Regions from separate parts of the Pseudomonas sp. GCEP-101 genome, predicted to be linked through region 2. Evidence: riboswitches for the same ligand, from Rfam matches in the RefSeq annotation. Region 2 holds a riboswitch; each other region holds the start of a gene.

Region 1 (4,796 bases), 120 kb from region 2:
CCAGAGCTGGGACTACCGCCACCGCATCGTCGCCGACGTCGCCGACCTGCTCGAGGACCTGGCCGCGGCGCGGGAGAAACCCGACCTGATCATCAGCGACTACCGCCTGCGCGACCACCAGACCGGGCTCGACGCCATCGAGCGCCTGCACCGCCACTACGACGACGACTGGATCGCCGCCATGCTGGTCACCGGCGACACCGACCCACGCCTGCTCGCCCAGGCCGCCGCCCACGGCTGGCCGCTGCTGCACAAACCGCTGGCGGCCGAGCAGTTGAAGGCGCTGATCGATGAACAGTTGAGCGAGCTGGAGCCGGAGGAGCGCTGAAACTCCAGAATACTCCGTGCTCGAAAGACCCTCACCCTAACCCTCTCCCAGGGAGAGAGGGGACCGTTCCGTGCAGGAGGGCACCCGGGTATCAGCCGGTACGCATTGCCCCCTCTCCCTCCGGGAGAGGGCTGGGGTGAGGGGGGGCAGCAGCACGGGTTTCACGGGATGAAAACAGGGCCAGACTACCGCCGATACAGATGCGCGTGCCCCACGCTGTACAGCGACGAATCGGCAAAGCCCTCCGCGCCCAGCACCCTGCCCACCAGGATCAGCGCCGTGCGCTTGAAACCCTTGGCCTCGGCCCTGGGCAGGATGTCGCCGAGGGTGCCGGTGACCTGGTCCTGGTCCGGCCAGCTGGCGCGGTGGATCACCGCGACGGGGCAATCGGCGCCGTAGTGCGGCAGCAGCTCGGCGACGATGTTCGACAACTGTCCCACGCCCAGGTGGATGGCCAGGGTCGCGCGGTGCTGCGCCAGCTCGGCCAGCGACTCGCCCTCGGGCATGCGCGTGCGGCTGGCGTAGCGCGTGAGGATCAGTGTCTGGGAAATATCCGGCAGGGTCAGCTCGCACCCCAGGATCGCCGCGCAGGCCGAGGTGGCGGTGACGCCGGGGATGATCTCGTAGGCGATGCCGCGGGCCCGCAGGTGGCGGATCTGCTCGCCGATGGCGCCATACAGCGAAGGGTCGCCGGAATGCACCCGCGCCACGTCCTTGCCCTCGGCGTCAGCCTGCGCCAGCAGCGCGACGATCTCGTCCAGGTTCAGCTCGGCGGTGTTCACCACGCGCTCGGCGCGATGCCCTTCCAGCACGGCCGGCGGCACCAGCGAACCGGCGTAGAGGATCACCGGGCAGCAGCGGATCAGCCGCTGGCCCTTCACCGTGATGAGTTCCGGGTCGCCCGGGCCGGCGCCGATGAAATAGACCGTCATGGCTGCTCCTGTGCGGATTCGACGGGAATGAAGGCCAGCGCGCAGGTGGCCTGCTCGCTGCGCCGCTTGCCCACCAGCAGGCGGGCCGGTGCGCCGGCCTGGGCCTCGGCCTGCAACAGCGCGGCGGCTTCGGCCACGCTGGCCGTGCCGGTGGCGGCGCGTACGCTGTCGGAAGGGTCGCCCAGGCGCGCTTCGCAGGCCGCCAGCTGCTGTGGCGTGAACAGCACCAGCGGCAGGTCAAGGGCCGCCGCCAGGGCGCTGAGCCCCGCTTCGTCGGCCTTCAGCGTGGCGCTGGCCAGGGCAGTGAGCATCGACTCGTCGAGCCCCGCCTCGGCCAGCGTGGCCTGCAGCAACGCGCGCAGTTCATCGAGCGGGCAGCCACGGCGGCAACCGAGGCCGGCAACCAGCGTCATGGTCGCTCTCCTTGAAGATGACAATAAAAACCCCGCAGCGGCCGGGCCGGCTGCGGGGTCGAGCATAGCCCCCGGATCAGGCCTGCGGCGTGAATCGGCGGAACAGCCAGGCGGCGACCAGCCCCAGCGCCACCCAGAACACCGCGTTGGTGACCAGCGAGGCGAGGATGAACTCGTGGGCCAGGCTTTCCGGCGCGAGGCTGGAGTGCACCTCCGGTTGCGGCGCGCCGATCACGTGCGGCACCACCAGCAAGGCCAGGCCAACGCTGCGCAGCGCCCAGTGGCGGCCGAACACCAGCAGAGCGAGGCCGGCGGCGGTGGCAGCGGCAGTGCCGATCCACCAGGTCTGCCGCAGGCTCAGGTCGGCGGCGGCGGTGCCGGGGACTTCCGGAGGCAGGCCGAGGGACGGCGCCAGGGTGAACACCGCAAAGCCGGCCAGGCCCCAGAACAGGCCCTCGGACGTCTTGCCCGGCTCGCGCAGGGTGAACAGGCCGGCCAGCATCAGCGCAAAGCCCACCGCGACCACCAGGTTGCCGCCGGTGGTGGAGAGGATGCGCTGCCAGCCGTCTTCCGGCTCCCAGGCTTGCGAATCATGGTGATGGTCGGCGACGGCACCTTCAGCGTGCTCGTGGCTGTGCTCGGCCATTGCCACCGGTTCGGACTTTTCGTAGGTCTCCGCCTTGAGGATCAGCGGGGACACCCACAGCAGCTGGACCACGGTCAGCACCAGCGCCGCGATCAGACCGGCGAAACCGGCGGTCTGGGCGATACGTTTGATCATTCGCTCTTTCCTTCTTTCTTCTGCGAGCCATCGAATCGAGCGAGCTAGAGCCAGTCAAGGCGGAGGATCGCCGGGGACGCGCAGTGGACTGCTGTCCATGAGCAGTCCACGGCGATTTTCCAGCGCAGCCCGGCCGACGCGCAGCCGATTGAACTCAGAACCGCGTCAGTGGCAGGGGAAGCCCGCACTATGACGGGTATCGTGGGCGGCGTTGTGCACCGCTTCCAGATGCGAGAAGCCGGCGAAATACACCAGCAGCGCACCGAGCAGGCTGGCGCCGATGGCCAGGCTGATGCGCTTGGAAAGGGGGATGGAAGTGCTCGACGCCTGTTGCGCCAGGATGCTGCTGGACATGAACGTTCCCTCTGAAACTTGAGTAGAGAACGCAGAGGTTGAACGCATTCGAACGCGCCGGATCGGTCGCGCCACGGCCTGCGCCCGCCCACCGCGGGTTTGCCAAAAACGAAGGATTCCAGGCCGGTCTCCGGGCTTGCGATGACAGCCGGCTGGCTGGGCGGGTCAGCCTTCCCATGCGCGAGCACAGTGGCTACCGATGACCCTTCATTCGCTTACCGTTGCGGGGGCAGCGCCGGACTGGTCCTTGCGGACGCACCGGCTTCCCGTTTCACCTCGCGCGCGTCGGCGCGAGACACCTGGAACCGCGCTAGCTGACCACGACCGCCCGGCAGCGTCAACCACGGCCGAACCGATCCCCGGCGATTGACCGCCCCGCTCACGCTGCGTAGCCTTCCTCCCTTCGAGGTTCTCCGGCGCTGGCCGGAGCTAAGAGGGAACGTGGAAATCTTCGGATGCGCCACGGCTGCCCCCGCAACTGTGAACAGCCTGTTCTTTCACACGCCACTGCCGACCACGGCGGGAAGGCGAAGGAACACGACAGGGCTGTGAGCCAGGAGACCTGCCTCGTGACTGGTTTTCGATCTGCTGCGCGTCGGCCATGCTGCGTGGGAGGATCGTCGTGGACTGCTCATTGACTACAGTCAACTCCGCGTCCCCGACGACCCTCCGCCTTGCCTGGCTCTAGCTCGCGAGATCCGGAACCGGTTCGTTATGAACAGACAACCGGGCGGGGTGATCCGGTGGCGACCTTCGTTGCGCGGCGAACCCGCGCGCGCGCCCTTCATCCGCCTTCCAACTCCCGCTTGCGAGGCGCGCATGAAAACCCTGGCCAAACTCCCCGTCACCATCGTCACCGGCTTCCTCGGCGCCGGCAAAACCACGCTGCTCCGCCACATGCTGGACAACGCCGAAGGCCGCCGCATCGCGGTGATCGTCAACGAATTCGGCGAGCTGGGTATCGACGGCGACATCCTCAAGCAGTGCTCCATCGGCTGCAGCGAAGAAGAGGCGGTCGGCCGCGTCTTCGAGCTGGCCAACGGCTGCCTGTGCTGCACCGTGCAGGAAGAATTCTTCCCGGTGATGCGCGAGCTGGTGGCACGTCGTGGCGACCTCGACCAGATCCTCATCGAGACCTCGGGCCTGGCCCTGCCCAAGCCGCTGGTGCAGGCCTTCCAGTGGCCGGAAATCCGCAACGCCTGCACCGTCGACGCGGTGATCACCGTGGTCGACAGCCCGGCCGTGGCCGCCGGCACCTTCGCCGCCCACCCCGAGCAGGTGGACCAGCAGCGCCAGCAGGACCCGAACCTGGACCACGAATCGCCGCTGCACGAGCTCTTCGAGGACCAGTTGGCGAGTGCCGACCTGGTGGTACTGAACAAGGCCGACCTGCTGGATGCCGAGGCGCTGGCCCGCGTGCGCGCCGAAGTCGCCGAGGAGCTGCCGCCGGCGGTGAAGATCGTCGAAGCCAACTCCGGCCAGCTGCCGCTCTCCGTGCTGCTGGGCCTGAACGCCGAGGCCGAGCTGCACATCGACAGCCGCCCCACTCACCACGACCACGAAGGCCATGAAGACCACGACCACGACGAGTTCGACTCCTTCCACGTCGACCTGCCGGAAGTGGAAGAGCGTGCCCTGCTCGATGCGCTGAGCGCGCTGGTCGAGCGTCACGCCATCCTGCGCATCAAGGGCTTCGTCGCCATTCCCGGCAAGCCCATGCGCCTCCTGGTACAGGGCGTCGGCAAGCGCTTCGACAAACACTTCGACCGCGCCTGGCGCAGTGATGAGCCCCGCGGCACGCGCCTGGTGGTGATCGGCCAGGAGCTGGATCAGGCCGTCATCGCCAACGAGCTGCGTACCGCCCTGACTTGATGACGTCGTAGGGTGGCGTGGAGCGCAGCGATACCCACCGCCAATGATGGTTATCGCTGCGCTCCACCCATCCTACGACCGTGCAATCCCCCTGTAGGAGCGAGCTTGCTCGCGAA
Region 2 (4,796 bases):
GCGCTGTCGGCGGCCAGCCAGACGGTGGACCCGGAGCGCCACGTGCACTCGATGCACGGCTACTTCCTGCGCCCGGGCGACGCCAGCAAGCCTGTCGTCTACCAGGTCGACCGCGTGCGCGATGGCGGCACCTTCAGCACCCGCCGCGTCACCGCGATCCAGAAGGGCCAGCCGATCTTCGCCCTGAGCACCTCCTTCCAGACCGACGAGGAAGGCTTCGAGCACCAGATCGCCATGCCCGACGTGGTCGGCCCGGAAAACCTGCCCACCGACCTCGAACTGAAGAAGGCCGGCGCGGAGAAATTCCCCGAGCGCATCCGCGACAAGCTGCTCTATCCCAAGCCCATCGAGATTCGCCCGGTCACCCAGAACGACCCCTACGAACCCACCGTCGGCGAGCCGATCAAGTACCTCTGGCTGCGCGCCGACGGCAAGCTGCCGGACATCCCGGCGCTGCACAAGTACATCCTCGCCTACGCCTCGGACTTCGGCTTCCTCACTACCTCGCTGCTGCCCCACGGCCGCTCGGTGTGGCAGAAGGACATGCAGGTCGCCACCATCGACCATTCCGTGTGGTTCCACCGCGACCTGCGCGCGGACGAGTGGCTGCTCTACGCCATCGACAGCCCGTGGGCCGGCAACGGCCGCGGCTTCGTGCGCGGCAGCATCTTCAACCGTGACGGCCAGCTGGTCGCTTCCTCGACCCAGGAAGGCCTGATCCGCCGCCGCGAGGACTGGGCATGACACCCGCCATGAGCCTGGGCGAGATCCGTCATTGGGTGTTCGACATGGACGGCACCCTGACCCTGGCGGTGCACGACTTCCCGGCGATCAAGCGGGCCCTGGGGATCCCCCAGGAGCACGACATCCTCAGCCACCTGGCCGCGCTGCCGGAAGACGAGGCGGCGGCCAAGCATGCCTGGCTGCTGGAGCACGAACGCGAGCTGGCGGTGGCCTCCACCGCCGCGCCGGGCGCCGTGGCGCTGGTGCGCGCGCTGCACGGCGCCGGCTACCGGCTGGGCATCCTCACCCGCAATGCCCATGAGCTGGCGTTGATCACGCTGGCGGCGATTGGCATCGATGATTGCTTCCGCACCGAGGACGTCCTCGGCCGTGGCGAGGCTGATCCCAAGCCCAGCCCGGACGGCCTGCTACGCCTGGCCGCGCGCTGGGACGTGGCGCCGCAGCGGATGCTGATGGTGGGCGATTACCGTTTCGACCTCGAGTGCGCCCGTGCCGCGGGGGCGCACAGCGCGCTGGTGAACCTGGCGGACCATCTGCAGGAGAACCCCTGGCCGGAGCTGACCGACTGGCACGCGCGCGATTGCGCGGAGCTGGGGCGGCTGGCGGGAGTGCTCTGAGGCCGCTGCCGTGCCGTGCGGGTTCGCGAGCAAGCTCGCTCCTACAGTCCGGCACTGGCCGCGCGATTCTTCGTAGGGACGAGCTTGCTCGCGAACGGCTCCGGACGCCGTGTAAGAGCGCCCCATGGGCGCGATCGCGGGCGTGGCCCGCTCCTACACGGGGTGGGCGTTGCGTAGGAGCGGACTTCGTCCGCGATCATCATCTGCTCACGGGACATCGCGGATAAATCCGCTCCTACGCGCGTGCCGGGTTTCGGCGTGCCCGTCGCAGGCCTGGCGTGGGCCTTACAGCTCCGGCGTCCAGGTCACCGCCAGCAGGGCGGTACGGCCGGGCTCGCGGTAGGGGCGGGCTTCGCTGGTACTGTAGTCGGCACTGGTCGGGCGCAGGTAGTCGCCCAGGGTGTAGTCGCGGTCCAGGGCGTTATCCAGCTTCAGGTCGAAGCGGATCTCGTTGCTGGCCAGCCAGCTGGTGCGCAGGTCGAGTACGCCGTAGCCGGACAGCTCGCGGGTATTGGCCGCATCGTCGTAGCGCTGGCTGACCGCGCGCCAGGTGCCGCCGACGCCGAAGGCGCCGAACTGGCGGTCCAGGTCCAGGCTCAGGGTGCGCCGCGCGCGGTAGGGCAGGGTGTGGCCGGTGTCGCGGTCGCGCGGATCGATCAGGCTCAGGCCGAGGGCGGCCTGCCAGCCCAGGACGTCGCGGGCGACGCTGGCCTCGAAGCCGTCGATGCGCGCCTTGTTGATGTTCTCCGGCTGGTTGCGGGTGCTGTCCCAGGCGATCAGGTCGTCGATCTCGGTGCGGTACAGCGAGGCCTCCAGGTGCGTGCCTTCGATGTTCCCGCGCCATTGCAGCTCGTAGGTCTTCGAGGTTTCGGCCTTGAGGTCCGGGTTGCTCGCGCCGGGGTAGTAGAGGTCGCTGAAGGTCGGCGCGCGGAAGCCTTCGCCGTAGCTGGCGATCCAGGTCTGGCTGTCGCCCACCGGCAGGCTGAAGGCGGCGTTCCAGCTGTTCTGGCTGCCATAGGCCTGGTTGTTGTCGTGGCGCAGGCCCAGTTCGGTGCCGAAGCTGTCGCCCTTGAAGCTGTGCTGGGCGAAGAAGGCGCGGTTGCTGCGCTGGTCGTCGGCGAAAGCGGTGCTGCCGTCGACCTTGTCCTCGTACCAGTCGGTGCCCAGGGCCAGCTGGTTGGCGTCGTCCAGTTGCAGGCGGTTGATCCAGCTCGCGGAGTGGCGAGTGGTTTCCAGCAGGCCGTTGTTCCAGCTGTCGGCGGCGCCCACGGCCTTGTTGCGGTCGAAGCTGCGGCCCAGCTCCAGGCGGCTGTTCCACATCGCCGTGAGCTGTCCGTCGAGGTAGGCGCTGTAGCTGCTGACGCGGAATTCGTCGCGGGGTGAGCCCGGTTCGACGTTGTAGGCGTCGTCGTATTCGTTCTTGCCGCGCTGGTCGTTGAGGTTCAGGCCGGCCTTCCAGTCTTCGCTGAAACGGTGGTCCAGGTTCAGGTGCACGGCCTTGTTGCGCTGGGCGTCGTCGTCGCTGTCGGCGCCGACGTTATCGCTGGTGCGGTCCCAGCCCTGGCTTTCGTCGAGGCTGCCACCGAGGTTGTAGCGGGTCTGCTCGTTGCCGCCGGAGAGGCTCAGGCTGCGCTCGAAGGTGCCGTGGCTGCCGGCGGCCAGGCGCACTTCCGGGTGCAGGCCGGCTTCGCCGCGGCGGGTGAAGATCTGGATGACCCCGCCGATGGCGTCGGCGCCGTACAGCGCGGAACGCGGGCCACGGGTCACTTCGACGCGCTCGATGCTGTCGATGCTCAGGTAGTCCAGGCGGGCGATGCCGCTGCTGGCCGAGGCGATGCGCTGGCCGTCCACCAGCACCAGGGTCTGCGCGGTGCTGGCGCCGCGCACGGAGTAGGAGACCACGCCGCCGGAGCTGCCCATCTGCACGCCGGGCACGCGGGCGAGCAGGGCGGGGACGCTGCGCACCTGCAGGCGTTCGATGTCGGCGCGGGTGAACACGCTGTTGGCCGAGGTGGCTTCGGCGCGCGGCTGGGCCTGGCGGGCGGAGGTGATCACCTGGTCGGAGAGCGTGTAGATGTCGCCAGCGGCGAAGGCCATGCCGGGCAGCAGGCTGGTGGCCAGGGCGAGTCGGGTCAGTTTCATGGAGCGTCCTCAAAAGCGGTCGGATGACTTTCGAGGAGGGCGTGGCAAGGGCGGCGGGCCGCACTTGACGGTGCGGCCCTCCGCAACACCTGTCGGGGCGTGTCGAGGGCGGTCTCCGGGCTGCCGACGTCACATCGCCGCCTTCCCGCAATCGTGCAGTGGCTCATGGCGATGCTGCGCTCCGCGAGGGGCGCGTCGGTTACCGTTGCGGGGGCAGCGCAGGTCTCTCACCTGCTTCCCGTTACCTCGAACGAAAACGGGCGCACCTTAGTCGGTGCGCCCGTCACTGGCAATACTCCGGAGGAGGGATGCGCCGATCGGTCTCAGCGCTTGCCCAGCGCCTCCAGCCGTGCCTTCACCGCCGCTTCGATGCCGGCGGCGTCCAGCCCGCACTCGGCGAGCATCTGCGCCGGCTTGGCGTGCTCGACGTAGTAGTCCGGCAGGCCCAGGTGCAGGATCGGCTGCTGGAGGTTCTCGCGGGCGAGGAATTCGCTGACGGCGGCGCCGGCGCCACCCATCACCGCGTTCTCCTCGACGGTCACCAGCAGCTCGTGGCTGGCGGCCAGCTGGCGCACCAGGTCCTCGTCCAGCGGCTTGACGAAGCGCATGTCGGCGACCGTCGCGTCGAACTGCTCGGCGACTTTCAGCGCGTCGGCCAGCTGCACGCCGAACACCAGGAAGGCGACCTTGCCGGCCTTGCCTTCGCGGCGCAGCACGCCCTTGCCGATCTCGACCGGTTCCAGCGCCGCCTCGATGGTGGCGTTGGGGCCGGTGCCGCGCGGGTAGCGCACCGCCGCCGGGCCTTCGAAGTGATGGCCGGTGGTGAGCAGCTTGCGCAGTTCGTTCTCGTCGCTGGGGGTCATCACCAGCATGCCGGGGATGCAGCGCAGGTAGGAGAGGTCGAAGCTGCCGGCGTGGGTCGGGCCGTCTTCGCCCACCAGGCCGGCGCGGTCGATGGCGAACAGCACGTCGAGGTTCTGCACCGCGACGTCATGGATCAGCTGGTCGTAGCCGCGCTGCAGGAAGGTGGAGTAGATCGCCACCACGGGCTTGGCGCCATCGCAGGCCATGCCGGCCGCCAGGGTCACGGCGTGCTGCTCGGCGATGGCGACATCGAAGTAGCGGTCCGGGAACTTGTCGGCGAAGGCGACCAGGTCGGAGCCTTCCTTCATCGCCGGGGTGATGCCGACCAGGCGCGGGTCTTGCGCGGCCATGTCGCACAGCCACTGGCCGAACACGCTGGAGTACTTCGGCCCGCCGGCCTTCTTCGGCACGGCGTGGGCCGGCGCGCCC
Region 3 (4,796 bases), 590 kb from region 2:
AAGGTTTCGTCGGTGTCGGCGTGGCTGTGCCAGACGAAGTCGCCGTGCAGCTTCACGACCTTGAACTGGTAGTCGTTCATCTCGGCGATCACCCGCGGCTGCCAGGTGTCAGTGATGCGGCCGAGCTTGTCCTGCAGGTTGATCGGTTGGCGTTGGGTCACGGTGTGTTGCTCCTTGAAATCGGTCTGCCGACACTACGACCCGTCGGGCGAGCCATCTTGCAGGAACTTGCGCTTGGCTGTCGGTCGCCGCGGCGGGCTGGGCGGGGAAAAGCGCGCGACTATGCTCAGAGCATTGCGCTCGTTGCTGCTCGGAGATCGCCATGTCCACACCTTTTCCCGTTACCCGCCCCAGCGTCATTCCCTGCCTGCGCTACCGCGATGCGCCCCAGGCCATCGACTGGCTGTGCGCCACGTTCGGCTTCCAGCGGCAACTGGTGGTCGCCGATGACCACGGCGGTATCGCCCACGCGCAGTTGGCCCTGGCCGACGGCAGCGGGCTGGTGATGCTCGGCTCGCTGCACGACAACGAATACGGCCGGCTGATGCGCCAGCCCGACGAGATCGGCGGCTGCACCCAGAGCATCTACGTGGTGGTGAAAGACGCCGAAGTCGTGTATCGCGCGGCCGTCGACGCCGGCGCGCAGATCGTCATCGACATCAAGGACGAGGACTACGGCGGCCAGGGCTTCACCTGCCGCGACCCGGAAGGGCACATCTGGAGTTTCGGCACCTACGATCCCTGGCACTGAGGGCGCCCGCGCCGCGCCTGCAACATCCTGCCCAACCCCCGCGCTTGACGCTTTCCGCCAGCCGATGTTCAGATGCCTCCCGTTTCAGGTGCCCCCCGCCGCCGTGCGTGGGGTGAAACGGGAAGCCGGTGCGTCGCCTTCGTGCGATCAGTCCGGCGCTGCCCCCGCAACGGTAAGCGAGCGGAGCATCCACGAGGCCACTGTGCTCAGGCATGGGAAGGCGGATGTTCCACGACCCTCGCAAGCCCGGAGACCGGCCTGGAACCTGTTTGGCAAACCCGCGGTGGGCGGGCGTGAGCCGGTCCCCGGGCGCGCTCGTTCCGGGCCTCGCTGCGCCGCCTGCGAAATCCCGATTTCGAGGCGATCACCTTGCAACACTCTCCCGACCTGAACCGGCGCGCGCTGCGCTGGAGTCCCGTTCTGTTCCTCTGCACGCTCGGCTCGCCGCTCGCGGCGGCGCCACTGGACCTGGCCGACGAAGTCGTCAGCGCGCCATCGGTGGAATCCACCACGGTAGCCGACATGGCCCGCTACGGCAGCCGGCTTGAGGTCATCGACCGCCAGCAGATCGAACGCGCCGGCCCCGGCGCCGACCTCACCCGCGTGCTGCAGATGTATGTGCCCGGCCTGTTCGTCGCGCCGAAGAACGGCCCGTTCGATTACGGCACCTACTCGCTGCTGGGCGGACGCAACGACGACACGCTGATCCTGCTGGACGGTGTGCGCCTGAACAACCGCCTCTACGGCGGCATCTACCTCGATACCCTGCCGACCACCGCGGTGGAGCGCATCGAGGTGCTCAAGGGCGGCCAGGGCTTGCTGTTTGGCACGCAGGCGGTATCCGGGGTGATCAACATCATCACCCGCAGCGCGCGCAGCCGCGTGGCATCCGGGGAAGTGAACCTCGGCCTGGACACTTTCAAGGGCCGCAGCGGAGACGCCCGCGCCGAGCAGATCGTGCAGACCGGCCTGGGCGACCTCGGGCTGATGGCCTACGTCAGCCACAACCGCTCCGACGGCTACCAGCCGTACCGCGACCGCGACATGACCGACACGCTGAGCGACAAGCGCCGCTCCTACGACGTCAACGTGTTCGGCGCCAAGGCCATCCAGGCCATCGGTGAGGCCTCGCGGCTGGAGCTGTTCTACCAGAATGCCGACGCCGCGCTGGATTTCGCCCGGCCCACCGCCAACCGCCACACCCGCAACAACCGCGTGCAGCAGATCGCCACGGCGACCTTCCAGCAGCGCGTCGGCGACGACTTCAGCTGGTTCGCCAAGACCCACCTCAACGACTGGGACACCCGTTACGACCGCGTCTACAACCTGCAGGGCGGCGGCACCCAGGTGCTCAACCACAACGACTACTGGGGCTTCACCGACTGGGGCGCGCAGCTCGAAGGCAAGGCGACGCTGGCGGGCGGCCACGAACTGGTCCTGGGCAATGACAACCAGTGGTACAAGGGCCAGGACGATGTGCTGATCATCGACAACCAGCAGGCCGAGTCCCACGCGCTCTATGCCCAACTGCGGCCGAGCATCGCGGCGCTGCCCGACTGGCACCCGAGCCTGGGGGTGCGCCGCGAGGCGATCGCCGGCGGCGAGGGCGCCACCGTGTGGATGCTCACCTCGCTCTATGACCTCACCCGGCAGCTGAAGCTGCGCGGCCAGTTCGGCACCGCCTTCAAGCTGCCCACCGCCGAGCAGCTGTTCGTCAACGAACCGGGCGAGGAAGTCGGCAACCGCGACCTCAAGCCCGAGCGCAGCCGCAACGCCGAGCTGGGCCTGGACTACACCGGCGAGCTGTTCGACCAGCCGTGGAGCGGCAGCGTCACGCTGTTCCGCCGCGAGATCACCGACCTCATCACCCTCGCCGGCGACCAGTGGGTGAACGGCAACGGCGAGATCACCGTGCGCGGGGCCGAAGCCAGCGGCCAGTGGCAGCTCGGTCGGCGCTGGCAGCTCTGGGCCGACGCCACGCGCAACCTGGTGGACAGCCGCGAGGGCGTGGCGGTGAACAACATCCCGCAGTTCTTCGCCCGCCTGCGCCTGGGCTACGACGACAGCCAGTGGGGGGCGGGGCTTGCCACGCGCTATGTCGGCTCCATCGTCAGCGCCCAGGGGGATGACTACGGCCACTACACGGTGCTCGACGGCGACGCCTACCGCTACCTCGATGCCGCCCGCGCACACCGCCTGAGCCTGCTGCTGGAGAACCTGCTGGACCGCGACTACGCCACCGGCCGCACCAGCAACGGCCTCCGCCAGGTGGACAACCTTGGCCGGCCGCGCACGGCCGAGCTGCGCTACACCTTCAGCTTCTGATGAAGGCCATCCTGTTGGTCGGCCCGCTGGCCGGCGCCCAGGGCGAGCGCCTGCTCCGCGAGGTGTCGACGCGTCTGGCCGATGTCGAGTGCGTCGACACCGGCGACGGTTTCGAAGGGCTGTGGACGCGCCTGCGCGCGGGGTTTGCCGAGCGTCAAGACGTGCTGCTGGTGGACCTCGAACCGAGCGCTGATGGCGCCTACCTCGACTGGCTGTGCGCCGAAGTGGCGGCGCTGCAGGCGCATTATCCGCAGGCGCCGGTGGCGAACGTCACCGCCTCGGCGCTGGGCCGGCGCGGGCTGGAAGCGGCGGCGGTGCTGGCGGCGATCGAGGACCCGGCGCAGCGGCTGGAGTGCCGGGACGTCGGCGCCGTGCCCGCGCAGCCGGACTGGCGGGCGCCGCCGCCGCACCGCCGTCACCTGTTCCTCTGCACCGGGCCGCGCTGCGTGCGCCGCGGTGCGCTGCCACTGTGGAAGACCCTGCGCCGCGAGCTGGTCCGCCTCGATCTGCACGAGAATGCCGAGGGCGCCTTGCTGACCCGCACCGGCTGCCAGTTCCCGTGTAACCGCGGGCCGCTGCTGACGGTGTATCCCGAGCGGGTCTGGTATGGCCTGCGCAGCGACGAGCAGGTGTGCCGGGTGGTGGCCGAGCACCTGCGCGATGGCGTGCCCGTGGCGGAGCTGCGGGTGGACGAGCCATGAGGCGCCTGCTCTTGGTAGGAGCAAGCTCGCTCGCGAACCGCTTGACGCACAGTGGCTCGAAGGTAGGAGCGCGCCATGCGCGCGATCGCGGGCGTGGCCCGCTCCTACAGGGGGCGCTGCTGTTCGCAATCTTGCTTGCCACGACGACGGCCGCCGCACAGGACTACCGCAACTGCGCCCAGACCTGGCAGCTCGATCACCCGCCGCAGCGCATCCTCGCCCTCAACCAGCACGCCGCCGATTTGCTGCTGGAGCTGGGCGCCGGAAAGCGACTGATCGGCGTGGCCTACATCGATGACGACCTGGACGTCAGCGACGGCCATTATCGCGGCGTACCGCTGCTGGCGCGGCTGTATCCCTCGGCCGAAGCGGTGTACGCGCAGCGCCCGGACCTGGTGGTGGCCGGCTTCGCCTCGGCGTTCCGGCTGGGCAACCTGTCCCGCGGGGAACTGGCCGGCCACGGCGTCGCCAGCTACCTGCTGGAGGCCGGATGCGGCGTGTGGCAGGACGATCTGTTCGCGGGCGTCGAGACGGACCTGAGCACCTTGGGCAAGCTGCTCGACGAGCCACAACGGGCGCAGGAACTGATCCGCCGGCAACGCGCCGAACGGGCCGACGCCCGGCGCCTTTCCACCCGCCGGCAGCCGCTGGACGTCTTCTACCTCGACAGCGCCAGCAACGGGCTGGCCAGCCAGGGGCGGCGTGGCGTCGTCACCCAGCTGCTGCAGGCCGCCGGCGCCCGCAACCTGTTCGAGGACGTCGACCTGGGCAGCTTCACCGCCAATACCGAACAACTGCTGGCGCGCGACCCGGACGTCATCCTGCTGGCCGACGCGAGCTGGTCCACGGCCGCGCAGAAGATCCGCACGCTGCGTGCCGACCCGCTGCTCTCGCGCCTGCGCGCGGTGCGCGAGGGTCGCTTCGTGGCCTTGCCCTTCACCCACCTGTTCCCCGGCGTGCACAGCGGCCAGGCCGCCCGCGAATTGGCGCAGGCGTTGAACGGTTTCTGAGGGCGGCGC

Evidence for each region. Region 2 has a riboswitch for cobalamin ahead of N0B71_RS12375 (TonB-dependent receptor domain-containing protein). Riboswitches for the same ligand answer to the same signal wherever they lie in the genome.
Region 1: it holds a riboswitch for cobalamin, as region 2 does, so the genes downstream of both, N0B71_RS11750 (CbtB-domain containing protein) here and N0B71_RS12375 (TonB-dependent receptor domain-containing protein) in region 2, are expected to answer to the same signal.
Region 3: it holds a riboswitch for cobalamin, as region 2 does, so the genes downstream of both, N0B71_RS15015 (TonB-dependent receptor plug domain-containing protein) here and N0B71_RS12375 (TonB-dependent receptor domain-containing protein) in region 2, are expected to answer to the same signal.

Annotation. Positions count from the first base shown of each region.
Region 1 is NZ_CP104011.1:2,572,560-2,577,355, reverse strand. Features, by position in the region: gene N0B71_RS11770 (ATP-binding response regulator) at 1-328, shown strand, start outside; gene cobM (precorrin-4 C(11)-methyltransferase) at 514-1,260, opposite strand; gene N0B71_RS11760 (cobalamin biosynthesis protein) at 1,257-1,673, opposite strand; gene N0B71_RS11755 (CbtA family protein) at 1,750-2,454, opposite strand; gene N0B71_RS11750 (CbtB-domain containing protein) at 2,620-2,808, opposite strand; cobalamin riboswitch at 2,913-3,126, opposite strand; cobalamin riboswitch at 3,198-3,392, shown strand; gene cobW (cobalamin biosynthesis protein CobW) at 3,628-4,680, shown strand.
Region 2 is NZ_CP104011.1:2,696,550-2,701,345, forward strand. Features, by position in the region: gene tesB (acyl-CoA thioesterase II) at 1-744, shown strand, start outside; gene N0B71_RS12370 (HAD family hydrolase) at 753-1,361, shown strand; gene N0B71_RS12375 (TonB-dependent receptor domain-containing protein) at 1,647-3,503, opposite strand; cobalamin riboswitch at 3,609-3,772, opposite strand; gene dxs (1-deoxy-D-xylulose-5-phosphate synthase) at 3,827-4,796, opposite strand, start outside.
Region 3 is NZ_CP104011.1:3,284,090-3,288,885, forward strand. Features, by position in the region: gene N0B71_RS15005 (cupin domain-containing protein) at 1-161, opposite strand, end outside; gene N0B71_RS15010 (VOC family protein) at 323-751, shown strand; cobalamin riboswitch at 821-1,027, shown strand; gene N0B71_RS15015 (TonB-dependent receptor plug domain-containing protein) at 1,121-3,076, shown strand; gene N0B71_RS15020 ((2Fe-2S) ferredoxin domain-containing protein) at 3,076-3,777, shown strand; gene N0B71_RS15025 (ABC transporter substrate-binding protein) at 3,909-4,787, shown strand.